Regions from separate parts of the Halomonas salsilacus genome, predicted to be linked through region 1. Evidence: predicted binding sites of a transcription regulator. Region 1 holds the regulator's gene; each other region holds the start of a gene.
What was found. Region 1 encodes sigma-54, which starts transcription at its own class of promoters, with help from an activator protein. Its sites were predicted from a motif close to TGGCACNNNNNTTGCTNT; they were not measured.
Positions count from the first base shown of each region.

Region 2: ACR80S_RS09360 (amino acid ABC transporter substrate-binding protein) is a predicted target of sigma-54. The motif match lies at 5,939-5,956, and genes of this name have one in related genera.
Region 3: glnL (nitrogen regulation protein NR(II)) is a predicted target of sigma-54. The motif match lies at 6,445-6,462, and genes of this name have one in related genera.

Region 1 is NZ_JBPKAQ010000004.1:156,588-166,484, reverse strand. It holds gene mlaE (lipid asymmetry maintenance ABC transporter permease subunit MlaE) at 1-445, opposite strand, end outside; gene ACR80S_RS07890 (ABC transporter ATP-binding protein) at 442-1,254, opposite strand; gene ACR80S_RS07885 (calcium/sodium antiporter) at 1,422-2,378, shown strand; gene ACR80S_RS07880 (KpsF/GutQ family sugar-phosphate isomerase) at 2,411-3,406, shown strand; gene ACR80S_RS07875 (KdsC family phosphatase) at 3,433-3,990, shown strand; gene lptC (LPS export ABC transporter periplasmic protein LptC) at 3,995-4,579, shown strand; gene lptA (lipopolysaccharide transport periplasmic protein LptA) at 4,576-5,082, shown strand; gene lptB (LPS export ABC transporter ATP-binding protein) at 5,091-5,816, shown strand; gene ACR80S_RS07855 (RNA polymerase factor sigma-54) at 6,015-7,430, shown strand; gene hpf (ribosome hibernation-promoting factor, HPF/YfiA family) at 7,613-7,921, shown strand; gene ACR80S_RS07845 (PTS sugar transporter subunit IIA) at 7,929-8,393, shown strand; gene rapZ (RNase adapter RapZ) at 8,440-9,360, shown strand; gene ACR80S_RS07835 (HPr family phosphocarrier protein) at 9,363-9,632, shown strand; gene pmbA (metalloprotease PmbA) at 9,642-9,897, opposite strand, start outside.
Region 2 is NZ_JBPKAQ010000005.1:127,059-136,955, forward strand. It holds gene ispA ((2E,6E)-farnesyl diphosphate synthase) at 1-761, shown strand, start outside; gene dxs (1-deoxy-D-xylulose-5-phosphate synthase) at 778-2,700, shown strand; gene trhA (PAQR family membrane homeostasis protein TrhA) at 2,782-3,453, opposite strand; gene ribA (GTP cyclohydrolase II) at 3,506-4,141, opposite strand; gene hemE (uroporphyrinogen decarboxylase) at 4,300-5,376, shown strand; gene ACR80S_RS09355 (VanZ family protein) at 5,369-5,755, shown strand; gene ACR80S_RS09360 (amino acid ABC transporter substrate-binding protein) at 6,026-7,051, shown strand; gene ACR80S_RS09365 (amino acid ABC transporter permease) at 7,165-8,355, shown strand; gene ACR80S_RS09370 (amino acid ABC transporter permease) at 8,366-9,466, shown strand; gene ACR80S_RS09375 (amino acid ABC transporter ATP-binding protein) at 9,546-9,897, shown strand, end outside.
Region 3 is NZ_JBPKAQ010000011.1:41,220-51,116, reverse strand. It holds gene ACR80S_RS14870 (Bug family tripartite tricarboxylate transporter substrate binding protein) at 1-632, opposite strand, end outside; gene ACR80S_RS14865 (tripartite tricarboxylate transporter permease) at 702-2,219, opposite strand; gene ACR80S_RS14860 (hypothetical protein) at 2,221-2,670, opposite strand; gene ACR80S_RS14855 (hypothetical protein) at 2,828-3,373, opposite strand; gene glnA (glutamate--ammonia ligase) at 3,910-5,316, shown strand; gene ACR80S_RS14845 (DUF4124 domain-containing protein) at 5,530-6,096, shown strand; gene glnL (nitrogen regulation protein NR(II)) at 6,503-7,549, shown strand; gene glnG (nitrogen regulation protein NR(I)) at 7,542-8,954, shown strand; gene ACR80S_RS14830 (deoxyguanosinetriphosphate triphosphohydrolase) at 9,079-9,897, shown strand, end outside.

The sequences.
Region 1 (9,897 bases):
CCGCCCACAGGCGCGGTGCCACCACCCGGCGCAGCGGGTCGACGCCGATCATCTCCATGCTGGAGAGCTGCTCGGTAGCCTTCATCAAGCCGATCTCGGCGGTCAGCGCCGAGCCCGCCCGGCCGGCGAAGAGCAGCGCCGCCACCACCGGCGCCAGCTCGCGCAGCAGCGACAGCGCCACCATCTGTCCCAGCGCCTGCTCGGCGCCGAAGTCGACCAGGAGGGTATAGCCCTGCAGTGCCAGCACCATGCCGATGAACAGCCCCGAGACCAGCACGATGGCCAGCGACAGCACACCCACGAAGTGCATCTGGCGCACCCACAGGCCGAACCCCTCCCGGGACGGCATCCCGACGGCGGACTGGGCCACGAAGATGCCGGCGCGGCCCAGCGACTCGAGCAGGTCGCAGCCCCGCCGCCCCAGGCCCATGATACGCGCGATCATCGCCGCCCTCCCTCATCGAGGATATCGGTGTAGAAGTCCACTGCTGGGTAATGGAAGGGCACCGGGCCGTCGGGCTCGCCGTGGACGAACTGGCTGACCCGAGGATCCTGATCCACGTCGAGGCTCTTTGGGGTGCCGTGGGCCATGACCTGGCCGTCGGCGATCACATAAACATAGTCGGCGATGGTCAGGGTCTCCTTGATATCGTGGGAGACCACGATGGAAGTGAGCCCCAGGGCCTCGTTGAGCCGCTTGATCAGCTGCACCAGCACGCCCATGGAGATCGGGTCCTGGCCGACGAAGGGTTCGTCGTAGAGGATCAACTCCGGGTCCAGGGCCATCGCCCGGGCCAGCGCCACCCGGCGCGCCATGCCGCCCGAGAGCTCAGCGGGCATCAGCTCCCGGGCACCGCGCAGCCCCACCGCCTCGAGCTTCATCAGTACCAGGTCGCGGATCATTGCCTGGGGGAGATCGGTGTGCACGCGCAGCGGGAAGGCGACGTTCTCGAACACGCTGAGGTCCGAAAACAGCGCCCCGCTCTGGAACAGCATGCCCATGCGCTGGCGCATGGTGAACAGCGCGCGGCGCGTCTGGCGATGCACGTCCTCGCCGTCGATCAGCACGCGACCCGAATCGGGGGTGAGCTGCCCGCCTATCAGCTTCAGCATCGTGGTCTTGCCGGTGCCGCTGGGACCCATAATGGCGGTAATCCTGCCCCGCGGGATGGAGAGATCGACGCCGCGGAAGATCTCCATGTCACCTCGCGAGAAATACAGATCCTCCACCACCACGAAGGGAGTGTCACTCATCGGCTCGTCAGCTCTCTCGGCAACCCTGGGAATAATTATCGAACATCGTATCCTAACTACCCTGGCCGGCGCCAGCGACACGCTCATCGCCCTCGCCTCGCGTCCTTGCACTCACCGGGGCCAGCGCGTCTAATGCGCCCTTCCCGATTGACGGCCAAGGACACCCCATGCTGGTACCGCTGATCATCGTGCTGCTGGGTCTGGCAGCGCTGATGTGGAGCGCCGACCGCTTCGTGGGGGCGGCGGCGGCCACCGCCCAGAAGGCCGGCATGAGCAAACTTCTAGTGGGCATGACGGTGGTGGCGCTGGGCACCTCGGCTCCGGAGATGGTGGTCTCGACGATGGCGTCCCTCGACGGCATCCCCGACCTGGCCACCGGTAACGCCCTGGGCTCTAACATCGCCAACATCGGCCTGGTGCTGGGCATCACCGCCCTGGTCGTGCCGATCCCGGTGCGCTTCTCCATCGTACGCCGCGAGCTGCCCCTGCTGCTGGGCGCCACCGGCCTGGCCGGCTATGCCCTGGCCAATGGCATCCTCGGCCGCTTCGACGCCCTCTTCCTGCTGTTGCTGCTGGTGTTCAGCCTGTGGTTGCTGTTTCGCGCCGACACCCCGGACGTCCCCGACGCCGCCGCCGGCGAGATCCCCGACATGGCGCTGCCTCGGGCACTGGCCTGGCTGGTGGCGTCCCTGCTGGTACTGGCCGTCGGCTCACGCGCCGTGGTGTGGGGCGCCAGCGAACTGGCCCGCGGGCTGGGCATCAGCGAACTGGTCATCGGACTGACCGTGGTCGCCATCGGCACCAGTCTGCCGGAACTGGTCGCCTGTGTGGCCAGTGCGCTCAAGCGCCATCACGATATCACCATCGGCAACGTGATCGGCTCCAACCTCTTCAACCTGCTAGTCGTGTTGCCCATCCCCGGCCTGCTCGCTCCCGGTCCCAGCGATCCGGCAGCCGCGGGGCGCGACTATCCGGTGATGCTGGCACTGACGCTGGTGCTGGGCATGCTGCTGCTCTGGCAGCGCCGCGGACGGATCGGGAGACTCCCAGGCGTCCTGCTGGCCACCAGCTATCTGGGCTACCTGGCCTGGGTCGGCCTGGCCAGTCTCGGCGTCGCCACTTGAGTGAACCCGCGCAACAGGCAACAATCAGCGCCATGACTCAAAATATCCCCCAGGGCACGGCCCCCTCCCTGCTGCGCGACAGCGCCCGGCGCACCCTGCGGCTCGAGCAGCAGGCCATCGGGGCCCTGGTCGAGCGACTCGACGCCGACTTCGACCGCGCCTGCCAGCTGATTCTCGCCTGCCACGGCCGCGTGATCGTCACCGGCATGGGCAAGTCGGGCCACGTCGCTGGCAAGATCGCCGCGACCCTGGCCAGTACCGGCACGCCCGCCTTCTTCGTGCACCCCGGCGAGGCCAGCCACGGCGATCTGGGTATGATCACCCCCGGCGACGTGGTGCTGGCGCTCTCCAACTCCGGCGAGACCGCCGAGGTGACCGCCCTGCTGCCGCTGCTCAAGCGCATGGGCGTGCCGATGATCAGCATGACCGGCCGCCCCGCCTCCACGCTCGCGCGCCACGCCGAGGCGCACCTCGACGCCGGAGTCGAGCGCGAGGCCTGTCCGCTGGATCTGGCGCCCACCGCCTCCACCACCGCCGCCCTGGCGCTGGGCGATGCCCTGGCGGTGGCACTGCTGGAGTCCCGCGGCTTTACCGCCGAGGAGTTCGCCCTCTCCCATCCCGGCGGTAGCCTCGGTAAACGTCTGCTGCTGCGGGTTGGTGACCTCATGCACGACGGCGCACGGCTGCCGATCGTGCCGCTGGGCAGTCCGCTGCGTGACGCCTTGCTGGAGATTACCCGCCAGGGGCTCGGCTTTACCTGCGTGGTGGACGAACAGGGCCAGCTGGCCGGGGTCTACACCGACGGCGACCTGCGCCGCACTCTGGACCAGCACAGCGATCTCTCGGGCCTGACCGTCGATGAGGTGATGACCCGCCCCGGCAAGCGGGTGTCGGCAGAGATGCTGGCCGCCGAGGCGGTGAAGCTGATGGAGGACCACCGCATCTCCGCCCTGGCGGTGGTCGACGACACGGGCCGCCCGGTGGGCGCCTTGAACATGCACGACCTGCTGGCCAGCGGCGTGATCTGATTCCCACTCACCCAACCGGAGCTCCCATGCCCCACAACCTTCCGCTGCAAGACCCCCGCCTGGTGGACCGCCTGCGCCTCATCCGCCTGCTGGCCCTGGACGTCGACGGCGTCCTCACCGACGGCCAGCTCTTCTTCCAGGCCGACGGCACCGAGATCAAGGCATTCAACGTCCAGGACGGCCATGGCCTCAAACTGCTCAAGCGTGCCGGCATCGAGGTGGCGCTGATCACTGGCCGCGACTCGCCCACGGTGAGTCACCGCGCCGCGGCGCTGGGGATCCAGCACGTCTTCCAGGGCGTGGAGAAAAAGCTGCCGGTGCTCCGCGACCTCTGCACCCGCCTCGGCCTGGAGTTCGACCAGGTGTCCTACTGCGGCGACGACATGCCCGACGTGGGCGCCATCCGCCGCGCCGGCGTGGGCATCAGCGTGCCCAACGCCCCCGAGTACATCCGCCAGCACGCCGACTGGGTGACGGTCAGGAGCGGCGGCCAGGGTGCGGTCCGCGAGGTCTGCGACACCCTGCTCAAGGCCCAGGGCCACTGGGACGCGGTGCTCGACACCTACCTGCACGGGGCCGGCTGAGCCCATGACCCTGCCGCGGCCATCGTTTCGGGTCTGGCTGTTCCTGCTGCTGGTGGCGCTGGGCGGCGTGATGACGCTGCTCGACTCTCGCAGCGTCCGCGAGCCCGGCGCGGTGCCCCGGGACGCAGCCGGCGAACCCGACTTCTACCTGGAGGGCGCGCGGCTGACCCGCTTCGACGCCGAGGGGCGGGCCCACCAGCGCGTCGATACCCCCCGGCTGGTGCACACCCCCCATGACGACGTCACCCGCCTCGAGACCCCCAACGCCCGGCTCTTCGACAGCGCCGGCCGGATGTGGCTGGCAACGGCCGACAGCGGCGTGCTGGGCGCCGGCGGCAACCCGCTGACGCTCTCCGGCAGCGCCCGTCTTCACGCCCCCGAGGAGCGCTGGCAGCTCGACACGGAGGTGCTCCACTATGACGCCAACATCGGCCATGCCTGGAGCGACACCCCGGCCCTGCTCCAGCAGCCCCCCCAGCACATGCGCGGCGAGCGCTTCGACGCCTGGCTCCATGACAACCGCGCCCGGCTGACCGACAATGTGCGCGGCCACCATCCGCCCGAGACCCCAGAGGACCCCCAGCCATGAAGCGAACCTCCGCCCTGCTGCTCTGCCTGCTGCTGCCGCTGGTCGCCGCGCCGACCCTCGCCCAGAGCCGCGACGCCGAGGCCCCCATCGAGGTGGAGGCCGACCGGCTCGACCTGGACGACCGCGCCGGCTCCGCCGTCTACACCGGCGAGGTGGATATCCGCCAGGGCAGCATGCGCCTGACCGGCGACCGGGTGGAGATCCAGCGCAACGCCCAGGGCCAGCTCTCCCAGGCCATGGCCACCGGCGAGCGCGCCTACCTGGAGCAGCAGCCCGACCCCAGTGAACCGATGGTGCGCGGCTGGGGCCGCACCATCATCTACCACGTGGCCGAGCGCCGCATGGAGCTGATCGACCGCGCCGAGCTGCACCAGGGCGGCGACACCTTCGACGGCGGCTACCTGGAGTACTTCCTCGACCGCCGCGTGGTGCAGGCCCGCAGCGAGGGCGAGGGCGTCGAAGGACGCCAGCGCATCCGCATGACCCTCCAGCCCGAGCAGTAAGGCCGCCCATGAAGACCCTCCATGCCCGCCACCTGGCCAAGAGCTACAAGCGCCGCCGTGTGGTCAAGGACATCAACCTGGCCATCCGTCAGGGCAGTATCGTCGGCCTGCTGGGCCCCAACGGCGCCGGCAAGACCACCTCCTTCTACATGATCGTGGGGCTGGTGCGCGCCGACGCCGGCGAGGTCGCCATCGACGACCTGGACCTGTCGCGGGCCGCCATGCACGAACGCGCCCGGGCCGGCATCGGCTACCTGCCCCAGGAGGCGTCGATCTTTCGCAAGCTCTCCGTGGCCGACAACATCATGGCGATCCTCGAAACCCGAAAGGACCTCGACCGGGAGGGGCGCCGGGCGCGTCTCGAGCAGCTGCTCGAAGAGTTCCATGTGACCCACATCCGCGACAACCTCGGCATGAGCCTCTCCGGCGGCGAGCGACGGCGGGTGGAGATTGCCCGGGCCCTGGCAACGGAACCCGCCTTCATCCTGCTCGACGAGCCCTTCGCCGGGGTCGACCCCATCTCGGTGGGCGAGATCAAGGGCGTCATCCGCCAGCTCAAGGCCCGTGGCATCGGCGTGCTGATCACCGATCACAACGTCCGCGAGACCCTCGACATCTGCGACACCGCCTACATCGTCGGCGACGGCCAGATCATCGCCGAGGGGAACGCCGAGGCGATACTGGCCAACCAGCGGGTGCGCGATGTCTACCTGGGGCAAGATTTCCGCCTCTGACCACGTGCCTCTTGTCCACCGGCATCTTTCCTGCGGACCTTACGATCACAATCCTATGAAATGCCAGTCGTAATTTTATGACGGCATGCCAATTGCGGCTGGCACATAATTTGCAAATCAAGCACTTGCAAGCCCGCGGCACCCGGGCTAGGGTGAGGCTTCCGGCCACTTCCCGGCACACGAGGGCAGACCATCACGATGGCCATGAAAGCCTCCCTGCAGCTGCGCGTCGGCACCCAGCTGACCATGACCCCCCAACTCCAGCAGGCCATCGCCCTGCTGCAGCTCTCCACACTCGACCTGCGCCAGGAGATCCAGCAGGCGCTGGAGTCCAACCCCATGCTGGAGCTCGAGGAGGAGTTCGGCGAGCAGACGGTGAGCGAGACCCCGGAGGACGACTGGGCCAACGAGATCCCCGAGGAGCTCGTCACCGACAGCGACTGGTCGGATACCTACCAGGACCTGGCCGCCCCCACCGGCAGCAGCGAGGGTCTGGACTTCGAGCGCGAGGCGGCCCCCCAGAGCCTGCAGGGGCACCTGACCTGGCAGCTGGCGATGACCGACCTGGCCCCACGCGAGCGTCAGGTCGCCGAGAGCCTGATCGACGCCGTGGACGCCGCCGGCTACCTGGCCCAGCCCCTGGACGAGATCCGCGACGGCCTCAGGACCCAGGGGCTCGAGGGGCTGCGCAGCGCCGAGATCGAACAGGTGCTGCTGCGCCTGCAGCAGTTCGAACCCACCGGCGTCTTCGCCCGGGACCTGCGCGAGTGCCTGATGCTGCAGCTCGCCGCCCGGCCCGACGACACCCCGCTGCTGCCCCAGGCGCGGCGACTGGTTCGCCAGTTCCTCGAGGCCCTGGCCGGCGACGATCGACGTCTGCTCAAGCGCCGCCTGGGCCTGGACGACGACGCCCTGGACACGGCCATCGCCCTGGTACGCTCCCTGGACCCGCGCCCCGGAAGCGCCTATTCAAGCGTCGAGAATGACTATGTAATTCCCGACCTGGTGGCACGCCACGACAGCCGCGGGTGGCACGTGGAGCTCAACCAGGAGGCCCTGCCGCGGCTGCGCATCCAGCCCGACTATGCCTCGCTGATCCGCCGCGCCGACAAGAGCCAGGACAACCAGTTTCTCAAGGACCACCTGCTGGAGGCGCGCTGGCTGATAAAGAGCCTCTCCAGCCGCAACGATACCCTGCTGCGCGTCGGGCGCGAGATCATGGTCCGCCAGCTCGACTTCCTGGAACGCGGCGAGGAGGCGATGAGGCCGTTGATCCTGGCCGACATCGCAAAGGTCGTGGAGATGCACGAATCGACAATCTCCCGTGTCACCACCCAGAAATACATCCACACGCCCCGGGGCGTGTTCGAGCTGAAGTTTTTCTTCTCCAGCCAGGTGGGTGGCAACGGCGAGGGCGACGCCCACTCCAGCACTGCCATCCGCGCGCGCCTGCGCAAGCTGATCCAGGAGGAATCCCCGCGCAAGCCGCTCTCCGACAGCAAGCTGGTGACCCTGCTCGACGAGGCCGGCATCCAGGTGGCCAGGCGAACCGTGGCGAAGTACCGCGAAGCCATGGGCATCCCCTCCTCCAGCGAACGCAAGCGGCTGAGGTAGCCCAGGCGCACGGTGGCGCTTTCGATAGCCGGCCGCGAAGCCATGGGCATCCCCTCCGCCAGGGCGCACAAGCGGCTTCGATGACCTGCATCAGCCCCGCCGACGCGGCGGCGGGGCGAGGGGTATGCAAGGCAGGAAAAAGGGTTACAATCGATCCATCACCAACGAGCAAGGAGCGTGTCATGCAAGTCAACATCACCGGCCATCATGTGGAACTGACCGATGCCCTGCGTGGCTATGTGGACGAAAAACTGGCACGCGTGGAGCGCCACTACGACAACATCACCAACGTACAAGTGACCCTGTCCGTGGAGAAGGAGCGTCAACACGCCGCCTGCACCCTGCACGCCGCCGGTGCCGACCTGCACGCCGAGGCCCAGGATGGCGACATGTATGCCGCCATCGACGCCCTGGCCGACAAGCTCGACCGCCAGCTGGTCAAGCACAAGGAAAAGGCCCAGGCCCGCGCCCAGGGCGCCGGCGCTCGCTGAGCCTGTCATGTCACTGGAAACCATCCTGCCCCCGGAACGCACCTTGTTTGGTGTTCCCGGTGGCAGCAAGAAACGGGTGCTGGAGTTCTTCAGCACCTTCATCGCCCAGAATACGCCCAGCCTCGACAGCCAGGAGGTGTTCAGCCGGCTGATCGGGCGCGAGCGACTCGGCAGTACCGGCATCGGCCACGGGGTGGCCATCCCCCACGCCCGCAGCCCTCACTGCAAGACCCCTATCGCCGGCTTCCTGAAGCTGGCCGAACCGGTGGACTTCGACGCCATCGACGGCGAGCCAGTCGACCTGGTGTTCGTGCTGCTGGTGCCCGAGGAGGCCGACGACGCTCACCTGACCCTGCTCGCCCAGGTGGCCGGCGTCATGAACAACGCCGAGACCCGCAGCGGGCTGCGCAAGAGCGAAAGCCAGCGCGAGCTCCACGAACGACTCATCGAGGCGATCCGACGACAGGGGTAGATCCCCCCGCGGGCCGCCCGGCCAGATTGACGACCAGGAGACCCCCATGCAGCTCGTGATCATCAGCGGTCGTTCCGGCTCGGGCAAGTCGATCGCGCTGCAGGCCCTGGAAGACCTCGGCTACTACGCCATCGACAACCTGCCGGCCATGCTGCTCGGCTCGCTGGTCGACGAGCTCAAGGGTCCGGAATCGCCGCGCTCCTCCATTGCCGTCAGCATCGATGCCCGCAACCTGCCCCAGGCCCTGCAGCGCTTCCCCAGCCTGCTCGAGGAGGTGCGCGCCCGCGGCATCGACTGCCAGGTGATCTACCTGACCACCGATGCCCGCATCCTGCTGGAACGCTACTCGGAAACCCGCCGCCGACATCCGCTGACCCGGGACAGCCAGATGACCCTGGCCGAGGCGATCGACTCGGAGGAGCTTGCGCTCGCGGAGATTCGCGACCTGGCGGATCTGGTCATCGACACCTCGCGGCTCTCGGTCCACGAGCTGCGTGGCCGTATCGCCGACCAGGTGGCCCGCCACCGGCCCGACCAGCTCACCCTGACCTTCGAGTCCTTCGGCTTCAAGCGCGGGGTCCCGCTGGACGCCGACCTGGTGTTCGACGCCCGCTGCCTGCCCAATCCCTACTGGGATCCGCAGCTGCGCGCCAGCACGGGCCGCGACCCGGAGGTCATCGCCTTCCTGGAGAGCTATCCGCTGGTCGACGAGATGCGCCGCGACATCCATGCCTGGGTGGAGCGCTGGCTGCCCGCCTACCTGGCCAGCCACCGTAGCTACCTGACGGTGGCCATCGGTTGCACCGGCGGCCAGCACCGCTCGGTCTACCTGGCGGAGCGCTTGGCCGCCAGCCTGGCCAGCAACCACCCCCTGGTCCGGCTTCGCCACCGCGAACTGGGCATCCACGACTCCCTGCCCTCGCCGCCGGATCCGGCGGCTGCCGTCACACCTCATCAAGGACGTTGAGCGTGGCGCAACGCAAGCTGACCCTGACCAATCGGCGCGGCCTGCACGCCCGCGCCGCCACCAAGCTGGTGCAGTGCTGCCAGCCCTTCGAGGCCCGCATCAGCGTGGTCAACGGCTCCCTGGAGGGCGACGCGGCCAACATCATGTCGCTGCTGATGCTGGCTGCCCCCTGCGGCACCGAGCTCACCGTCAGCGCCGAGGGCGAGGACGCCGACGCGGCGCTCGATGCCGTCCAGGCGCTCTTCGAGGCCCGCTTCCACGAGGATGAGTGAGAGCGAGGCTCAGCTGCTGCCGGCCACCGTCATCTCGTCGATCAGCCAGCTGCCGGTATGGATGCTGCCGCGGGTGTCGGTATCGCTGCCCACGCCGGAAAGCCCCTTGAACATCGCCTCCAGGTTGCCGGCGATGGTGAACTCCTCCACCGGATGCTGGATCCTGCCGTCCTCCACCCAGAAGCCCGCCGCCCCGCGAGAATAATCCCCGGTCACGGCGTTGACCCCCTGCCCCATCAGCTCAGTGACCAGCACACCGCGCCCC
Region 2 (9,897 bases), on a different contig from region 1:
GCGTGCTGGTAGGCGGCAAGCGGCTTCGGCCGGTGCTGGTCTACGCCGCCGGGCGCGCCTTGGGGGCCGAGGACGCCGCCCTCGACGCCCCGGCCATGGCCATCGAGCTGATACACGCCTATTCTCTGGTCCACGATGACCTGCCGGCCATGGACGACGACGACCTGCGCCGCGGCCAGCCCACGGTGCACAAGGCCTTCGACGAGGCCACGGCGATCCTGGCCGGCGACGCCCTGCAGGCGCTGGCCTTCGAGGTGCTGGCGCGCGCCAGCCACCCGCGCCTGCCGGCGATGATCCATACGCTGGCCCAGGCCGCCGGTCGCGACGGCATGGTGGCCGGCCAGGCGCTGGACCTGGCCGCCGTGGGAGGCCACCCTGACGCCGAGGCCATGGCCACCATGCACGGCCACAAGACCGGTGCGCTGATTCGCGCCGCGGTGCATCTGGGCGGGCTGGTCGCCGCGGCCGAAGGTAATCCACGCCTGGCCGCCCTGGATGACTACGCCCGGGCTATCGGCCTGGCCTTCCAGATCCACGACGATGTGCTTGACGTGACCGGCGACACCGCCACCCTGGGCAAGGCTTCCGGGGCGGATGCCGCCCGCGACAAGCCCACCTATCCGAGCCTGCTGGGCCTGGAGGGTGCTCGCGCCCGTGCCGCCGAGCTGGTGGAGGCGGCCGTAGTGGCTCTCGCCCCGCTGGGCGAAGACGCCGCTCCCTTGAAGGCCCTGGCTCGCTACATGATCGAGCGCGACCACTGACACGATAGATGACCCCATGAAGCTGTTCGACGAGATTCCCGCCGAGCGTCCGGCCACGCCGCTGCTCGACACCCTGGACACCCCGGCTGCGCTGCGCGCCATGTCCACCGCGCAGCTGGCGCAGGTGGCCGATGAGCTGCGTGCCTACCTGCTCTACAGCGTGGGGGTCTCAGGGGGGCACTTCGGGGCCGGCCTCGGCGTCGTGGAGCTCACCGTGGCGCTCCATCAGGCGCTGGAGACCCCCCATGACCGGCTGGTGTGGGACGTGGGTCACCAGGCCTACCCCCACAAGATCCTCACCGGGCGCCGCGAGGCGATGACAAACATCCGGCACTACGGCGGCCTGGCGGCCTTCCCGCGGCGCGCCGAGTCGGAGTACGACACCTTCGGCGTGGGCCACTCCAGTACCTCGATCTCGGCGGCGCTGGGCATGGCGCTGGCCTCCCGTGCCAGGGGCGAGTCGCGGCGTACCTGCGCGGTGATCGGCGATGGCGCCCTCACCGCGGGCATGGCCTTCGAGGCCTTGGCCCACGCCGGCCACGTGGACGCCAACCTGCTGGTGGTACTCAACGACAACGAGATGTCGATCTCCGAGAACGTCGGCGGCATCGCCAGCTACCTGGCGCGGATCCTGGTCAGCACGCCCTACATCACCATGCGCGAGGGCGGCAAGAAGGTGCTCTCCCACCTGCCCGGGGCGCTGGAGCTGGCGCGGCGCACCGAGGAGCACATGAAGGGCATGGTTAGCCCGGCCACGCTCTTCGAGGAGATGGGCTTCAACTACATCGGCCCCATCGACGGCCACGACCTGCCGCTGCTGGTGCAGACACTGCGCAACATGCGCGACCTGGAGGGTCCCCAGTTCCTCCATGTCAAGACCTGCAAGGGGCGCGGTTTCCTGCCCGCCGAGGCGGACCCCATCGGCTATCACGCCATCACCAAGCTGGAGAAGCGCGAGCCTGAGACGCACGGCGACACGCCACCGCCCTTCAAGCCGGCCGCGCCGGTCAAGACACCCAAGTACTGCAACGTCTTCGGCGACTGGCTGTGTGACATGGCCGCCGCCGACGAGCGGCTGATGGGCATCACCCCGGCCATGCGTGAGGGCTCCGATCTGATCCGCTTCTCCCGGGAGTACCCCGAGCGCTACTTCGACGTGGCTATCGCCGAGCAGCACGCGGTGACCCTGGCCGCCGGCATGGCCTGCGAGGGCATGAAGCCGGTGGTGGCGATCTACTCCACCTTCCTGCAGCGCGGCTACGACCAGCTGATCCACGACGTGGCGGTGCAGGCGCTTGATGTCACCTTCGCCATCGACCGCGCCGGCCTGGTAGGCGAGGACGGCCCCACCCACCACGGCAGCCTGGACCTCTCCTACCTGCGCTGCGTGCCCGGCCTGGTAGTGCTGGCGCCCGCCGACGAAGCGGAGTGTCGCGCCATGCTCAGCACCGCCTATCACCATCCGGGCCCCGCCGCGGTGCGCTACCCGCGCGGCGCAGGCCCCGGCGTGACGATCCCCGCGCACCTGGCGCCCATGCCGATCGGCCGGGCCGAGAGGCGCCGCGAGAGCGGCGCCGAGGCGGGGCATCGCGTCGCCCTGCTGGCCTTCGGCAGCCTCAATACCCCGGCCGTCGAGGTGGCCGAGCGTCTCGACGCCTGCCACCTCAACATGCGCTCGGTGAAGCCGCTGGATCGCGAGACAATCCTCGAAGCGGCTGCCCGTCACGACCTGTTGGTGACCCTGGAGGAGAACGTGGTGGCCGGCGGTGTCGGCAGCGCGGTCAACGAGCTGCTGATGGCCGAAGGCGTGTCGGTGTCAGTGCTTAACCTGGGCCTGCCCGACGCCTTCGTGGAACATGGCAAGCCCGCCGAGCTGCTGGCCAACTGCGGCCTGGACGCCGAGGGCATCGAGGCGGCGATCCGCGCCCGGCTGGGCTGAGCGCCGCCGCTTCCCGAGACACGCGTAATCACCCCGCCCCGTCTCCTCGACAAGAGGGGCGGGGCGGTCGCGTATCCGGGGTCAGGCGCCGAAGGGCAGCACGGCGGTATAGACCGCGAAGTAGTGGAAGGCGCTGCCGCCCAGCACGAACAGGTGCCAGATGACGTGGTTGAAAGGAATCGCGCGAATGGCGTAGAAGATCACGCCCAGGGTATAGGTGAGGCCGCCGGCGACCAGCAGGAGCAGGCCGGCGGACGGCAGACGCTCGGTCATCTCGCCGCCGGCGAAGAGGATCAGCCAGCCCATCAGCAGGTAGATGCCGACACGCAGTGCCGCGAAGCGGTGGGGCCAGAGTAGCTTGCAGGCGATGCCCCCAAGCGCCAGGGTCCAGACCACGGCGAACAGTGTCCAGCCGGTGGGGCCTCGCAGGTTGACCAGCAGGAAGGGTGTGTAGGTGCCGGCGATCAGCAGGTAGATGGCGCAGTGGTCCAGCAGTTGGAACAGCCGCTTGAGGCGTGGGTGGCGGACGCCGTGGTAGAGCGTCGAGGCGGTGTAGAGCAGCACCAGGCTGGTGCCGTAGAGGCCGATGCCGGCGAGCTTCAAGGGGTCGACATGGGTGGCCAGGCTGGCCAGCACCAGCAGCACGGCGGCCCCGGCCAGGCTCAGTACCGCGCCGATCCCGTGACTGATGCTGTGCAGCCACTCCTCGGCGACGCTGAAGGGGGTGTCCGGTTCGCAGGATGGGCGTTTCATCGGGTCTCCTCCCTGGTCAGGGGTGGCCCCGGGCGCGGCAAGGGAGCCATCCTCAGGGCTTGCGTTCGATGTCCACGTCGCTGGCCTGGGTGAAGTCGCCCAGCGCCATCATGTGGCCGAGCTTGCCGGCCTTGGTGGAGAGGTAGTGCTCGTTGTGGGGGTTCAGGCCGGTGGTCAGCGGGACCCGCTCCACGACGCGCACGCCGGCGTTGGTCAGGGCCTCGACCTTGCGCGGGTTGTTGGTCATCAGTCTAAGCGATGCCACGCCGAGGTGCTCGAGCATCGGCACGCAGAGGTCGTAGCGGCGCAGGTCGGCGCCGAAGCCGAGCTGCTCGTTGGCCTCCACGGTGTCGGCGCCCAGGTCCTGGAGGTGGTAGGCGCGGATCTTGTTGAGCAGGCCGATGCCGCGTCCCTCCTGGCGCAGGTAGAGCAGCGCCCCGCGGCCTTCGTCGGCGATGCGCTTGAGCGCCTCCTGGAGCTGGTAGCCGCAGTCGCAGCGCATGGAGAACAGCGCGTCGCCGGTCAGGCACTCGGAGTGGACCCGTCCCAGCACCGGCTCGCCGTCTGTCAGGTCGCCCAGGGTCAGGGCGATATGATCCTTGCCGGTGGCCTCATCCTCGAAGCCATGCATGGTGAAGGTGGCCCAGGGGGTGGGCAGCCGGGAGGCGGCGATGAATCGGATCGTCACGGGGTACCTCGGTGTCAGGCCCTTCTTTATCCACGGCAGGGCGGTGCCGGCGGGTGGGGCTCCATTCTAGCAGGAAGCCGCGCCGGGCTCACGACCGCAGCCCCGTGCGCGCCAATCGGGTACAATATGGTCCACATTTCCCGTGGATGACCGCCTGCATGGAACTCAAGAATGATCGCTTTCTGCGCGCTTTGGCGCGTCAGCCTGTGGATCGCACTCCGGTGTGGATGATGCGCCAGGCCGGCCGCTACCTGCCGGAGTATCGCGCCACGCGGGCCGAGGCCGGCAACTTCATGGATCTCTGCCGCAATCAGGACCTGGCCTGCGAGGTGACCCTGCAGCCCCTCGAGCGCTATCCCCTGGACGCGGCGATCCTCTTCTCGGATATCCTCACCATCCCCGACGCCATGGGGCTGGGGCTCTATTTCGAGACCGGCGAGGGACCCAAGTTCCGCAAGCCGGTGCGCATCGCCGAGGACGTGGCGGCGCTGGCGGTGCCCGATGCCGAGCGCGATCTCGACTACGTGATGCGCGCGGTCTCCACCATCCGCCGCGAGCTGAACGGCAGGGTGCCACTGATCGGCTTCTCTGGCAGCCCCTGGACCCTGGCCACCTACATGGTGGAGGGCAGCTCCAGCAAGGACTTCCGCCACGTCAAGACCATGCTCTACGACACGCCCAGCGTGATGCATGACCTGCTCGACACCCTGGCCACGGCGGTCACCGAGTACCTCAATGCCCAGATCCGCGCCGGTGCCCAGGCCGTGCAGATCTTCGACACCTGGGGCGGCGCCCTCTCCACCCCGGCCTACCTGGAGTTCTCGCTGCGCTACATGGAGCAGATCGTCGCCGGCCTGATCCGCGAGCATGACGGCAAGCGCGTACCGGTGATCCTGTTCACCAAGAACGGCGGCCAGTGGCTCGAGGACATCGCCCTGGCGGGCTCCGACGCCGTGGGCCTCGACTGGTCCACGGAGCTCTCCGACGCCCGCGCCCGGGTCGGCCACAAGGTGGCCCTGCAGGGCAACCTGGACCCCAACGTGCTGTTCGCCCGTCCCGCAGCGATCCGTGCCGAGGTGGCGCGCATCCTCGACAGCTACGGCCAGGGTCCCGGCCACGTGTTTAACCTGGGCCACGGCATCAGCCAGTTCACCAACCCGGACCGGGTCACCGCCTTCATGGAGGCCCTGCACGAGCTGAGCCCCGCCTACCACCGCCAGATCCAGCATGGCTGAGGGGGCCAGGGTCGAATGGCTCCAGCGCCTGCATGACCGGCGCCGCCTGTGGGCGGTGCTGGCCGTGGGGGGGGCGCTGGCCATCGCCCTGGGCAGCCTGACGCCGGGGAGTCAGATGCCCTCCCACCTGCCCTGGGACAAGGCCAACCACTTTGTCGGCTATGCCGGCCTCGCCGGGCTGATCGGCCTTTCCGGGGTCCGCCTGCCCCGCACCTTCCGGATGGCCGTGCTCTTCGGCATCGCCATCGAAGTTGCCCAGATCCCGGTGCCGGGCCGCAGCGGCGGCGACGGGTGGGACATCCTCGCCAACTCACTGGGCGCCGGCTTCGCGGTGCTGCTTCTTCACCTGTTGCGTCGAGGGCCGCTGCGACGCCCCTGAGCGATCTCCCGTTACCTCCTGGCACCCCGCCACCGATTCCGGTGGCGGGGTGCTTGCCGTCAGACTGGCCGAATCGCTGAGTGCGCCGCGGGTGTGCCGAGCGCCTTTCCAGACGCGCCCACCCGGTGCAGTGGCGGACTTGCCAAGCGTTGAAAGTTGACCTTCTGCGGCAGATTCCTGAGTTGGAACGTTCCTTGCTAATGTCTCATGACATGCTGCGGCATGACGCGATACCAACAAGACTCACAATCCACGCGAGGGACGATCCCCATGCTGAACAACAACAAGCTGCTCCTGCTGGCCTCCGCCGGCGCCCTGGCCTTCACGACTTCCTCCGTCGCCCAGGCGGCCACCCTGGAGGAGACCCGCGACCGCGGCGCTGTGCAGTGCGGGGTCAGCGACGGACTGCCGGGCTTCTCGGCCCCGGACGATGAGGGCGAGTGGCGGGGCCTGGACGTCGACGTCTGCCGCGCCGTGGCGGCCGCGGTGTTCGGCGATGCGGAGGCGGTGCGCTACGTGTCGCTCAACGCCGTGGAGCGATTCACTGCGCTTCAGTCCGGCGAGGCGGACGTGCTCTCCCGCAATACCACCTGGACGACTACACGCGATACCACCCTGGGCCTCAACTTCACCGGCGTGACCTTCTACGACGGCATCGGCTTCATGATCCATCGCGAGATGGGCATCGGAAGCGCCCTGGAGCTCGACGGCGCGGCGATCTGCATCCAGTCCGGCACCACCACCGAGCTCAATGTGGCCGACTACTTCCGCGCCAACAGCATGGCGTTCGACCCCATCGTCTTCGATACGTCCGAGCAGACCGTGGGCGGCTACGAGGCCGGCCGCTGCGACGTGCTGACCTCCGATACCTCCCAGCTGGCGGCGCTGCGCATCCAGCTCGCCGAGCCGGACGCGTCCATGATCCTGCCGGAGATCATCTCCAAGGAGCCGCTGGGGCCGGTGGTGCGCCAGGGAGACGATCAGTGGTTCAACATCGTCAAGTGGTCGCTGTTCGCCATGCTCAACGCCGAGGAGATGGGCATCACCAGCGAGAACGTCGATGAGATGCTCGCGTCGGAAGATCCGGACATCGCGCGCCTGCTGGGCCAGGATGGCAACTACGGCGAGGGCATGGGCCTCGCCGCCGACTGGGCCTACCACATCATCAAGCAGGTGGGTAACTACGGCGAGAGCTACGAGCGCAACGTCGGCATGGACTCCCCCCTGGAGATCCCGCGCGGCATCAACGCCCTGTGGACCGAGGGTGGGCTCCACTACGCTCCGCCGATCCGCTGAGTGGCCTGCCCCGGCGCCGACCGGCGCCGGGGAACCGAACCAACTGCCGTCCCGGGGATCCCGGGGCGGCCGCCCTGCATGCTGCTTGACGGATCCAGGCGGAGACCCTCCCCATGCCCACAAGACCCCAGGCCCGTTCGACGGGTCCCAGGCCGCCCTTCTGGCGTGATCGCGCTAAGCGGGCGCTGATCTTCCAGCTGCTGCTGGTGGCCGCCGTGGTCGCGTTCCTGATCTTCATCATCGGCAATACCCAGGCGAACCTCGCCCAGCGGGGGATCACCACCGGCTTCGGCTTTCTCAACAACACCGCGGGCTTCGGCATCGTCCAGAGCCTGGTCGATTACTCCTCGCAGAGCACCTACGGCCGCACCTTCCTGGTGGGTCTGCTCAATACCCTGCTGGTCTCGGCCCTCGGCGTGCTGGCGGCGACGATCATCGGCTTCACCGTCGGCATCGCCCGGCTGTCGCCCAACTGGCTGATTGCCCGTCTGGCGAATATCTATATCGAGACCTTCCGCAACATTCCGCTGCTGCTGCAGATCTTCTTCTGGTACTTCGCGGTGCTGCGAACCCTGCCAAGCCCCCGGGACAGCATCTCCCTGGGCGAGGCGGTGTTCATCAACGTGCGCGGCCTCTTCCTGCCGGAGCCGCTCTTCGAGTCCGGCTTCGGCCTGATCCCGCTGGCACTGGCTGTCGCCGTGGCAGCCAGCATCGCCCTGGTGGTCTGGAACCGGCGCCGCCACGCGGCCACCGGCCGGCGCCTGCCGGTGGGCTGGCTCTCTCTGGCGTTGATCGCTGGGCTGCCGCTGGCGGTGCTTCTGGGTACCGGGGTCCCGGTGACCTGGGACGTGCCGGAGCTGCGCGGCTTCAACTTCAGCGGCGGCATCACGGTGATCCCTGAGTTCCTGGCCCTCTGGCTGGCGCTCTCCATCTACACGGCCTCGTTCATCGCCGAGATCGTGCGGTCGGGTATCCAGGCGATCCCCCATGGCCAGACCGAGGCGGCCCAGTCGCTCAGCCTGCCCCAGGGGCTGGTGCTGCGGCTGGTGGTGATTCCCCAGGCCCTGCGGGTGATCATCCCGCCGCTCACCAGCCAGTACCTCAACCTGATCAAGAACTCTTCGCTTGCCACCGCCATCGGTTATCCGGACCTGGTCTCGGTCTTCGCCGGCACCACCCTCAACCAGACGGGACAGGCCATCGAGGTGATCGCCATGACCATGGCGGTCTATCTCACCATCAGCCTGCTGGTGTCGACGTTCATGAACTGGTTCAACGCCCGCGTGGCGCTGGTCGAACGCTAGGAGAGGCGCCATGACGATTCGCGAGAAGATGATCGAGGAGCGCCCGGCACCGGGCCTTCGCATCGGCCCGCTGGCCTGGCTGCGAGCCAACCTGTTCAGCGGCCCGGTGAATACCGTGTTTACCCTGCTGGGCCTCTTTCTGCTCTACGTGCTGCTGACGCCAACGATCCAGTGGGCCTTCATCAATGCCGACTGGATCGGCACCACCCGCGACGACTGCTCCCGAGAGGGCGCCTGCTGGGTGTTCGTCAACGCCCGCCTGACCCAGTTCATCTACGGGCTCTATCCCCGCGACGAGCTGTGGCGGGTCAATCTCGTCTTCGCCGGCTTCGCGGTGCTGATCGCCTGGCTGGCGATCCCGCGGCTGCCCTTCAAGCGCTGGGTCGCCATCGCCACGCTGCTGGTCTTCCCGGTGGTCGCCTACGTGCTGCTCTACGGTGGTTACTTCGGCCTGAGGCTGGTGGAGACCCACCGCTGGGGCGGGCTGATGCTGACCCTGATCCTGGCGGTGGTGGGGATGGTGGCGGCATTGCCCATCGGCATTCTGCTGGCGCTAGGTCGCCGTTCCGAGATGCCCATCGTCAAGAGCTTTTGCGTGGTCTTCATCGAGTTCTGGCGCGGCGTGCCGCTGATCACCATCCTCTTCATGGCCTCGGTGATGCTGCCGCTGTTCCTGCCCACCGGGGTCAGCGTCGACCGCCTGGTGCGGGCACTGATCGGCATCACCCTGTTCCAGAGCGCCTACATGGCGGAGGTGATCCGCGGCGGCCTGCAGGCAATTCCCCGGGGGCAGGAGGAGGCCGCGGCGGCGCTGGGGATGGGCTATTGGCAGCGCATGGGGCTGATCGTGCTGCCCCAGGCGCTGAAGATGATGATCCCGGGCATCGTCAACACCTTCATCTCGCTGTTCAAGGACACCACCCTGGTGATGATCATCGGGCTCTTCGACCTGCTGGGCATCGTCCAGGCGGCGCTGTCGGATTCCCGCTGGCTGGGCTTCGCCCTGGAGGGCTACGTGTTCGCCGCGTTCATGTTCTGGATCTTCTGTTTCAGCATGTCGCGGTACAGCCAGTATCTGGAGCGAAAACTGAATACCGGCCACAAGAAGTAGCGACCGGCGCCACCCGAATCGAGGAATGACGACAATGAGTGACCAGGCAACCCAGTCCCAGGCCGGCGCCGAGACCCCCATGGTCGAGATGCGCGGCGTCAACAAGTGGTTCGGCGACTTCCACGTGCTGCGCGACATCGACCTCACGGTCAAGCGCGGCGAGCGCATCGTCATCTGCGGCCCCTCGGGGTCAGGCAAGTCGACGCTGATTCGCTGCATCAACCACCTGGAGGAGCACCAGCAGGGCGAGATCGTGGTGGGCGGCGTGCCGCTGACCCAGGACGTGAAGCGCATCGAGCAGATCCGCCGCAGCGTCGGCATGGTCTTCCAACACTTCAACCTCTTCCCCCACCTGACGGTGCTGGAGAACTGCTGCCTCTCGCCAATGTGGGTGCAGAAGAGGCCTCGCCGCGAGGCCGAGGCCCAGGCGA
Region 3 (9,897 bases), on a different contig from region 1:
TCGGTATAGCCGGAGTGGGTGCCGCCGCTGTAGGCGAAGTCGACGTCGCCGGAGAGGATCAGCGGCGCCATGCCGGCGCCGCCGGAGGTGGGTACGATGCGCAGGTCGAGACCCTCCTGCTGGGCGATGTACTCGATGATCATGCGATCCAGCGCGGTCTGGGTGGCGTAGCTGGTGCCGGGGTTCTCCCGGGCATAGGCCACCAGCTCCTCCCAGCTGTCGCCAAACGGGCGATTCTCGCCGGTGACGATGGCCGATTGGCCCAGGGTCACGCCGGCCACGAAGCGGAAATCTTCCAGATCGTAGGTGGTCTCGGCGGAGAGCGGGCCGAAGGTGATGGTCATCGAGGTGCCGAACACGAAGGTGTAGCCCTCGTCGCGGCTGTTGGCCAGGCGGGCCAGGGCCACACCACCGCCGGCGCCGGGCTGGTTGACCACGTTGACCGGCTGGCCGAGCTCCTCGGTCATGATGTCCGCCAGCACGCGGGCCTGGATGTCGGTGCTGCCGCCGGCGCCCCAGCCGACCACCATGGTCACCGGCTTGCTCGGGAATTCATTGGCCTGGGCCATGCCGACCGAGGCGAAGGCCACGGCGGAGGCGAGGAGGGCGGTACCCAGCAGTTGGGTTTTCATGGTTGATACCTCTTGGGTTGCGTTCTTGGGTTGCATTGTGATGTCGGCCTTCACACGGCCGGCCATCGATCAGGCGATAGGGGCCTTGAGCCGCTTGCGAAGCCACTGGCGATAGGCGCTCCAGGTGAGATGGAGCACCAGCAGCACGGTGAAGATGACGAAGGTCAGGGCGATGGGGCGGTCGAGGAGGATGGCGATGTCGCCGCCGGAGAGGATCACCGACTGGCGAAGGTTCATCTCCAGCATCGGGGTGACGATGAAGGCCACCAGGAAGGTCACGAAAGAGTAGTCGAACTTCTTCAGGAAGTAGCCGAAGATCGCGAACACGAACACCGTGATCAGCCCGAAGGTGCCGTAGCCCTGGACCTGGATGCCCGCCAGGCACAGGAAGATCACTACCGGAATCACGATATGCGACGGCACGCTGGTGACCTTGGCGAAGAGCCGCAGGCCGAACCAGCCCACGGCCAGCATCAACACGCTCGCCACGATCATCCCCGAGAACAGGGTGAACAGCATTTCCGGATGGTCGCGCAGCATCAGCGGCCCCACCTGGATGCCGTGGATCATGAAAGCGCCGACCAGCAGCGCCGCCGAGACACTGCCCGGGATGCCCAGGCCGAACAGCGGGATGTAGCTGGCCGGGATTACCGCGTTGTCCGAGGCCTCGGCGGCGGCAATACCCTTGGGGTTGCCCTTGCCGAAGCTGTCCGGATCCTTGTCGGTGCGCTTGGCCAGGCCATAGGCCATGAAGGCGCCCACCGAGGGGCCAAGGCCGGGCAGGGCGCCGACGAAGGCGCCTACCCCGGTGCTCTTGAAGATGGTCGGCAGGGTGCCCTTGAACTCCTGCCAGGAGAGGTCGTCATCGGCCTCCTTGCCCAGCTTGATCACGCTGCCGCCCTTGTTGCGGCGGTACTCGTCGAGCTGCACGAACATCTCGGCCAGGGCCAGGGTGCCGATCACCAGCGGCAGGATTGGCACCCCTTCCATCAGCTCCGCATAGCCGAAGGCCAACCGCATGGTGCCGGTCTCCGGGTCCAGGCCCACGGTGCCCAGGATCACCCCCATGCCGCCGGCGGCCAGGCCCTTTAGGAAGGAGCCCCCCGCCATGCCGGCGATGAAGACCAGCGCGAAGATCAGTATGGCGGCCAGCTCATAGGGACCGAACTTGAGTGCCACCGAGGCGAAGGGAATGGCCACCGCGATCAGCAGCAGGGTGGCCAGTAGGTCGCCGATCACCGAGGCCAGCAGGCCCACCTTGAGCGCCTTGCGCGGCTTGCCCGCGTTGGCCATGGGGTAGCCGTCCAGGCAGGTCGCCGCCGAGGAGGGCTCGCCGGGAGTGTTGAGCAGGATCGCCGAGACCGCGCTGCCCGCGGCGGTGCCCTTGGAGAGTCCGATCAGGAAGGCGATTGCCGCATAGGCCGACATGTAGAAGGTCAGCGGGATGGCGATGGCGATGGCCACCGCGCGGTTCAGGCCCGGGATGACCCCGACGATATAACCCAGTAGCACCCCGCCGAGGATGACGACGATGGATTCGTAGTGAAAGGCGGCCGCGAAGGAGTTGAAGATGGCATCGACGCCCATGTCATACCACTCCTATGCGCATCAGGTGGACGGTCAGCCCATACAGAGCAGCGGTGGGGATGGTCGCGGTCAGCAGCAGCACGTGCCAGCGCCGTTCGCCGAGGATCAGCAGCAGCCCGGCGATCAGTGCCGGGGCCACCCAAGTCAGCGGCAGGCGATCGATGGCCACGATGAAGACCAGCACGTAGAGGAAGGGCCAGGTCTGGTGCCAGAGGCCGAGCAGATCGGGTCGGGCCGCGAAGGGCTCACGAGCGCGCCGCAGCGCGATGGCGCTGACCAGACTGAGCGCAAGGGCGCAGCCCAGCATTACCCAGGCGCCCAGCGTGGCCAGGGTGCGGGGGTGCATGCCGACGGCGAAACCGCGGCCGCCCCAGGTGGGAATGACCCAGGCCAGCAGGAGCAGCGACACGGCGGCAACCCCCAGGCCGGACCAGAAATTCTTGCGTCTCATTTCAGGGTTGGCGGTCATTTCTTGTTGCGCACGGCCGGGTTGTCAGTGAAGTCGTCAACCCTATCGAGAGCCCTCGGCGGGCTCAATTTCGGCCTGCGACGGGCAGTCAACGTATGCGGAATGGTTAATCGAATGGCGGACAGGGTGAGTGTCGGTGTCAGAGGCCACCTGGCTTCACCCGAGCGCCGCAGGCGTGCAGCCGCTCCAGTAGCTCGTCCAGGGCGGCGTCGTCCAGGGCGGCGTCGCAGCCCCCGATGCGCTCGAACCAGGTGCGAGACAGACACAGGCCTTCGCCATGGGGCAGCCGTCTGATCCAAGCCAGCAGGCGCTGCAACGAGCCGCGGTGCAGGGTAGGCATCAGGGCGGCATCGAACCTCCCCTTGGCAACCTCGGTGGCCAGTTGCTCCAGCGCCTCGGCGCTGGTGGCATTGCCGATACTGGGAAAGACCAGTACCTCGCCGCTGCTGCGGGCGATGGCGTCGTTGATGCGTTGCCCCAGGGGGGCGGGTGAGACGCCGAGCAGGCGCGCTCCGAAATGCTGGGCGATGCGAGGCAAGCGGGGGTCACCAGTATCGTCAATGATCCGCAGGGCGAAGGGGGTAGCGTCGGTACTTGCCAGCGGTGCGACCACGGCCAACTGCCGCGGCAGGCGGGAGCCGGCGCTGCGGGCGTCGATGAAAATGCAGCCGGTGAAATCGCTCATGCGAACTCCAGAATGGGGCCGCACCATGGGGGCACGGACCGGCTGCCAGGGTTCGCTGCCGGTGCCTAAAGGCGTCGTAAGCGAGTGTAGTCGTTGGTCAGTGTGCGTATCAAAGGGTTGTGGCGCGGTTTTTCTGGTTAGGCATTGGGTGGTTTTGCCCGTCGACTGCCCTTTGCCGGGTATGAGCAACGTCATGCGCGCTTTCGGAGTGCATTGGCGAGGCTTTGTGCACCCATATGGTGCATTTGCTGGGGCGATACGCTGGCGGAGCGTGCCATAAGGGCGTCGCTGATTCAGGCTGGTGCGCCGAATGCTCCCGTTTTATACAGTTAAACCAGTTGGTTGTTTGTTTTTTGCCGCATCGGGGTGCAGTGTTGGCATGGCGCGTGCAATGTATTAGGCAGCGCCGGAAAGAATACCGGCAGCCGTGGGCAGGTGGTCCGCGGCATGCTACAACGTCGCAGTACCTTGATTTCGCACTACCCCGAATTCGCACTATCCAAGGTTTCGAACCAAGCTCAACCCCGGAGGACACCATGTCTGCCAAGACTCTCGCCCTGATTGAAGAACATGACGTGAAGTGGGTCGATCTGCGCTTCACCGATACCCGTGGTAAGGAACAGCATGTCACCATTCCGGCCCGTGACGTGGACGAGGAGTTTTTCGAGAACGGCCAGATGTTCGATGGCTCTTCCATCTCCGGCTGGAAGGGCATCAACGAGTCCGACATGATCCTGCGTCCGGAAGACGGCACCGCCTTCCTCGATCCCTTCACCGAGGACTCCACCCTGGTGCTGCGCTGCGACATCATCGAGCCGGCCACCATGCAGGGCTACGAGCGTGATCCGCGCTCCATCGCCAAGCGCGCCGAGGCCTACCTGCAGTCCACCGGCCTGGGCGATACCGCCTTCTTCGGCCCGGAGCCCGAATTCTTCATCTTCGACGAGGTGCACTGGAAGTCCGATATCGAGGGCTCCATGTACAAGATCTCCTCGGAAGAGGGTGCCTGGTCCACCGACCGCGCCATCGAGGGCGGCAACCTGGCCCACCGTCCGCGCGTCAAGGGCGGCTACTTCCCGGTGCCCCCGGTGGACAGCTTCCACGACATCCGCGGCGCCATGTGCAACACCTTGGAGGCGATCGGCCAGACCGTGGAGGTGCACCACCATGAGGTGGCCAACGCTGGCCAGAATGAGATCGGGATCAAGTTCAATACCCTGGTCAAGAAGGCCGACGAGGTCCAGGAGATGAAGTACGTGATCCACAACGTGGCTCACGCCTACGGCAAGACCGCCACCTTCATGCCCAAGCCGCTGGTCGGCGACAACGGCAGCGGGATGCACGTGCACCAGTCGTTCTGGAAGGAGGGCAACAACCAGTTCGCGGGTGACGAGTACGCCGGTCTCTCCGAGATGGCGATCTACTACATCGGCGGCATCATCAAGCATGCCCGGGCCCTGAACGCCTTCGCCAACGCTTCCACCAACTCCTACAAGCGTCTGGTGCCTGGCTTCGAGGCGCCGGTGATGCTGGCCTACAGCGCCCGCAACCGCTCCGCCTCCATCCGTATCCCCTACACCGCCAGCCCCAAGGGCAAGCGCGTGGAGCTCCGCTTCCCGGACCCGACCGCCAACCCCTACCTGTGCTTCGCAGCGATGTTGATGGCCGGTATCGACGGCATCAAGAACAAGATCCACCCCGGCGACGCCATGGACAAGAACCTCTATGACTTGCCGCCGGAAGAAGGCAAGGCCGTGCCGACCGTGGCCCACAGCCTCGACCAGGCCCTGGAGGCGCTGGACCAGGACCGCGCCTTCCTGACCGAGGGTGGCGTGTTCACCGATGACATGATCGATGCCTACATCGAACTGAAGATGGAAGACGTGGAACGCATCCGCATGACCACTCACCCCATTGAATTCGACATGTACTACAGCTGCTAACGGCTAACGGCCGATGACGGCATCGGCCAGGCGCCAAGCGACCTGGCCGGGCACCGACGCTGCGGCGTTGATCGAAAAGGGGTTCCGCCATGGCGGAACCCCTTTATCTTGTTCACTATCCAAGGGAGCACCAACGACGGGAGTCGTGCGCCGCAGACGCAATGTGCGACTCCATCCACAGACCGCCGGGAAGGCGGCGCGCAGGGGGTATCCATGAACAAGGCCGTGATGGCACTGGTGGTGGGGCTGTCATTCAGCCTGGCCGCCCAGGCCCAGACGATCTATCGCACCACCGACGCCCAGGGCAACGTGGTCTTCACCGACAATCCGGACCGGGGCGGCGAGCAGGTGGAACTCGCGCCACTGACCGTGGTGCCCTCCAGCGGTGAGGTGCGCACCGGCCAGCCGGCGCCGCGCCTCGAGGGCAGCGGTGCGGCCGCCGCGACGGGCTCCCCCGGGCAGCCCTTCATGCCCTATGACGGCTTCCGCATCCTCTCGCCCGGCCATGAGCAGGCCTTCCCGGTGGGGTCGGCGGGCAACGTGTCGGTGGAGCTGGGCATCGAGCCCGACCTGCGCGAGGACCATCGGGTACGCCTGCTAGTGGATGGCCAGGTGAGCCAGACGGCGATGCATACCACGGCCTTCATGGTGGCCAACATGAATCCCGGCGAGCATGTGCTGCAGGCCGAGCTTCTCGACGGCAGCGGTGCCGTTCGCCACCGCAGCTCACCGGTGACCATCTACGTGCACCGAGCCAGGGTTAACCGCCCCGCCAATTAGCTGCCCCCGCGCTGGGCGCCCTGGCCGTGGTGTCCGGACGGAAGCCCGAGGCCCTGTCGCCCCTACCACGGGGGTGATCGGCCTCACTGGCCCGTGAAACCGGTGCCTCCACCCGTCGAGGCGCCGTCGCCGCTGCGTCGCGGAGACGAAAGGGTTCGCCGGCTGCCCGCAGAAGATCCCCCGCTGCGCCGTCGTGAGGAACGCGGCTCCGGCCGCTGAGCCTTCGTGGGGCGACGGGCGCACCAGGATTGGCCGTCGCGACGTGCAGGCTTTCTCGTTATGCCTTATTTTGGTGCGTTAGCGCTGTGACGCGACAGCGCGGGCCCTTGGTGTGGGAGCTCGCGAATCTGGCGCGCTTCTTGCATCCGCTTGGTGTCTTCCCCCAGGATCCGACATGGCCGACTCGATGTACCAACGCTTGATGGAGCACCTCTCTACCGCCGTGGTCCTGCTGGACGGCGAGCTGAGGCTGCAATGGATGAACCCTGCCGCCGAGGCGCTGCTGGCGATCAGCCTCAGCCGGGTGAAGTGTGGGGCGCTGTGCGCCCTGATGGAGAGCGATGATGGGCTCGGTGAGGTCCTGGGCAAGGCGCGGGACGAGTGCCACCCCTTCACCCAGCGCGAAGCGCGCCTGACCCTGCTGGGCGGTGAGACACTTACCGTGGACTACACGGTCACGCCGCTCTCCCGGGAGGAGTTGCTGCTGGAGATCGAGCCCCGCGACCGGTTGATGCGCATCTCCCGGGAGGAGGCGCTGATGACCCGTCAGGAGACCATCAAGGTGCTGACTCGCGGCCTGGCCCATGAGGTGAAAAATCCCCTCGGTGGCATCCGCGGGGCGGCCCAACTGCTGGAGCGCGACCTCGACGATCCGAACCTCAAGGAGTTCACACGGATCATCGTCGAGGAGGTGGACCGGCTGCGCGACCTGGTGGACTCCATGCTGGGCCCCAACCGCATGACCCGCCACGAGCCGCTCAATATCCACAAGGTGCTGGAGCGGGTGCGCTCGCTGCTGATTGTCGAGCACCCCGAGGTGCGGGTCGAACGCGACTATGACCCCAGCCTGCCCGATCTCGCCGGCGACGAGGCGCAGATGATCCAGGCGCTGCTCAACGTGGCGCGCAACGCCGTGGAGGCGATGACCGAGGCGGGCACACCCGGGCCTCGGCTGGTGCTGCGCACCCGGGCGCGGCGTCAGTTCACCCTGGGGGCGGAGCGTCACCGCCTGGTGTGCGAGGTGGCGGTTATCGACAACGGCCCGGGAGTGCCCGAGGCGCTGCGCGAGACGCTCTTCTATCCCATGGTTTCGGGTCGCGCCGAAGGCAGTGGCCTGGGGCTCTCCATCGCCCAGGCGATCCTGCACCAGCACCAGGGCCTGATCGAATGTGATTCCGTGCCCGGACAGACCGAATTCCGACTGCTGATTCCCCTGGAGAAGCGCCATGACTGACGCTGCACGCGTGGTGGTCGTCGATGACGACCGCGCCATCCGCTGGGTGCTCGAACGTGCCCTCGCCCAACCCGATCTCGACGTGGAGTGCATCGAGCGCGCCGACACGGCCCTGCAGCGCTTGCTCGACACCCCGCCCGATGTGCTGGTTACCGATATCCGCATGCCGGGAATCGATGGCCTGGACCTGATGGCCCGGGTGCGCGAGGCCCATCCCGACCTGCCGGTGATCGTGATGACCGCCCACTCCGACCTGGACAGTGCGGTGGCCTCCTACCAGGGTGGCGCCTTCGAGTACCTGCCCAAGCCCTTCGACGTGGACGAGGCGCTGGCGCTGGTGCGGCGCGCCGTGGCCCACGCCAGGGAGCGCCAGCGTCCCGTGAGCGTGCCCGAGGGGCTGGGCGCCGAGATCATCGGCGAGGCCCCGGCCATGCAGGAGGTGTTTCGCGCCATCGGTCGGCTGTCGCACTCGCACATCACGGTGCTGATCAACGGCGAGTCGGGTACCGGCAAGGAGCGGGTGGCCCGGGCCCTCCACCAGCACAGCCCGCGGGCCGGCAAGCCCTTCATCGCGCTGAACATGGCGGCGATCCCCAAGGACCTGATCGAGTCGGAGCTGTTTGGCCACGAGAAGGGCGCCTTCACCGGTGCGGCCGCCCAGCGCCAGGGGCGCTTCGAGCAGGCCGATGGCGGCACCCTGTTCCTGGACGAGATCGGCGACATGCCTGCCGAGACCCAGACCCGCCTGCTGCGGGTGCTAGCCGACGGCGAGTTCTACCGGGTCGGTGGCCATACGCCGGTGAAGGTGGATGTGCGCATCATCGCCGCCACCCACCAGAACCTCGAGAACCTGGTGGATGACGGGCGCTTCCGCGAGGACCTCTTCCACCGCCTCAACGTGATCCGCGTGCATCTGCCGAAGCTGGCCGAGCGGCGCGAGGACATCCCCCAACTGGCCCGCCACTTCCTGGCCGAGGCGGCCAAGGAGCTCTCCACCGACATCAAGGTGCTGACCCCCGAGGCCGAGACCCACCTGACCCGCCTGCCCTGGCCGGGCAACGTGCGACAGCTGGAGAACACCTGTCGCTGGCTGACGGTGATGGCCTCCGGTCGCGAGATCCTGGTGGAGGACCTGCCGCCGGAGCTGCGCGGCAGCGACGGGGGCTTTGCGCCCAGCGGCGACTGGCGGGCGGCCTTTCGCGACTGGGCCGACCGCGCCCTGGCCGCGGGGCACACCCACCTGCTGGAGGAGGCCGTGCCGGACTTCGAGCGCATCCTCATCGAGACCGCGCTGCGCCACACCGGCGGGCGCAAGGGCGAGGCCGCCGAGCTGCTCGGCTGGGGTCGCAATACCCTGTCGCGTAAATTGAAGACATTGCTGCCGGCGCTGGCCGACGGGGACTGACCCCCTCAGGCCTGTCGACGGCGACACCTCGAGAGGTACAGCCTTCGGCCGGCGTTCCCGCGCGCCAGGGCTGGGCGGCGGCGGCGGCGGCTGCCAGAATGGGCCTCTCAAGGAGAGATCGCCCATGACGCAGATGAGCTGGGAGCGGCTGCTGGATCCGAGTCGCCTGCACGACCGGCGCGATGAGCGCCCCGGTGGCGGCCGCGACGAGATCGGCCGCAGTCCCTTCCACAAGGACCACGACCGCATCGTCTTCGCCGGTTCCTTCCGGCGCCTGGGACGCAAGACCCAGGTGCATCCGTTGACCGAAAACGACCATATCCATACCCGCCTGACCCACTCCCTGGAGGTGGGCTGCGTGGGCCGATCGCTGGGCATGATCGTCGGCGAGCGGCTCAGCGGCCGTCTGCCCGGATGGATCACCCCGGCCGATATGGGAGTGATCGTCCAGGCGGCCTGCCTGGGCCACGATATCGGCAATCCGCCCTTCGGCCATGCCGGCGAGTACGCCATTCGCGACTGGTTCGCCCGCGCTAACGGCAGCGGCCTGCTCGAGGGCTTGTCAGAACTCGAGCGAAAGGACCTGCTCACCTACGAGGGCAACGCCCAGGGCTTTCGCATCGTCACCCAGGTCGAATACAACCAGTTTCGCGGCGGCATGCGCCTGACCACGGCGACCCTGGGCACCCTGCTCAAGTACCCCTGGACGGTGGAGCACGGCGGGGCGGCCGGCAAGTTCGGCTGCTACCAGAGCGAGCGCGAGCTGCTGGTCGAGGTCGCCGCGCGGCTGGGGCTGCTACCCCAGGGCCAGGGGCGCTGGTGTCGCCACCCGCTGGCCTGGCTGGTGGAGGCCGCCGACGACATCTGCTATGCGCTGCTCGACCTGGAGGATGGCCTGGAGATGGGTATCCTGCGCTTCGAGGAGGTCGCCGAGGTGTTGATC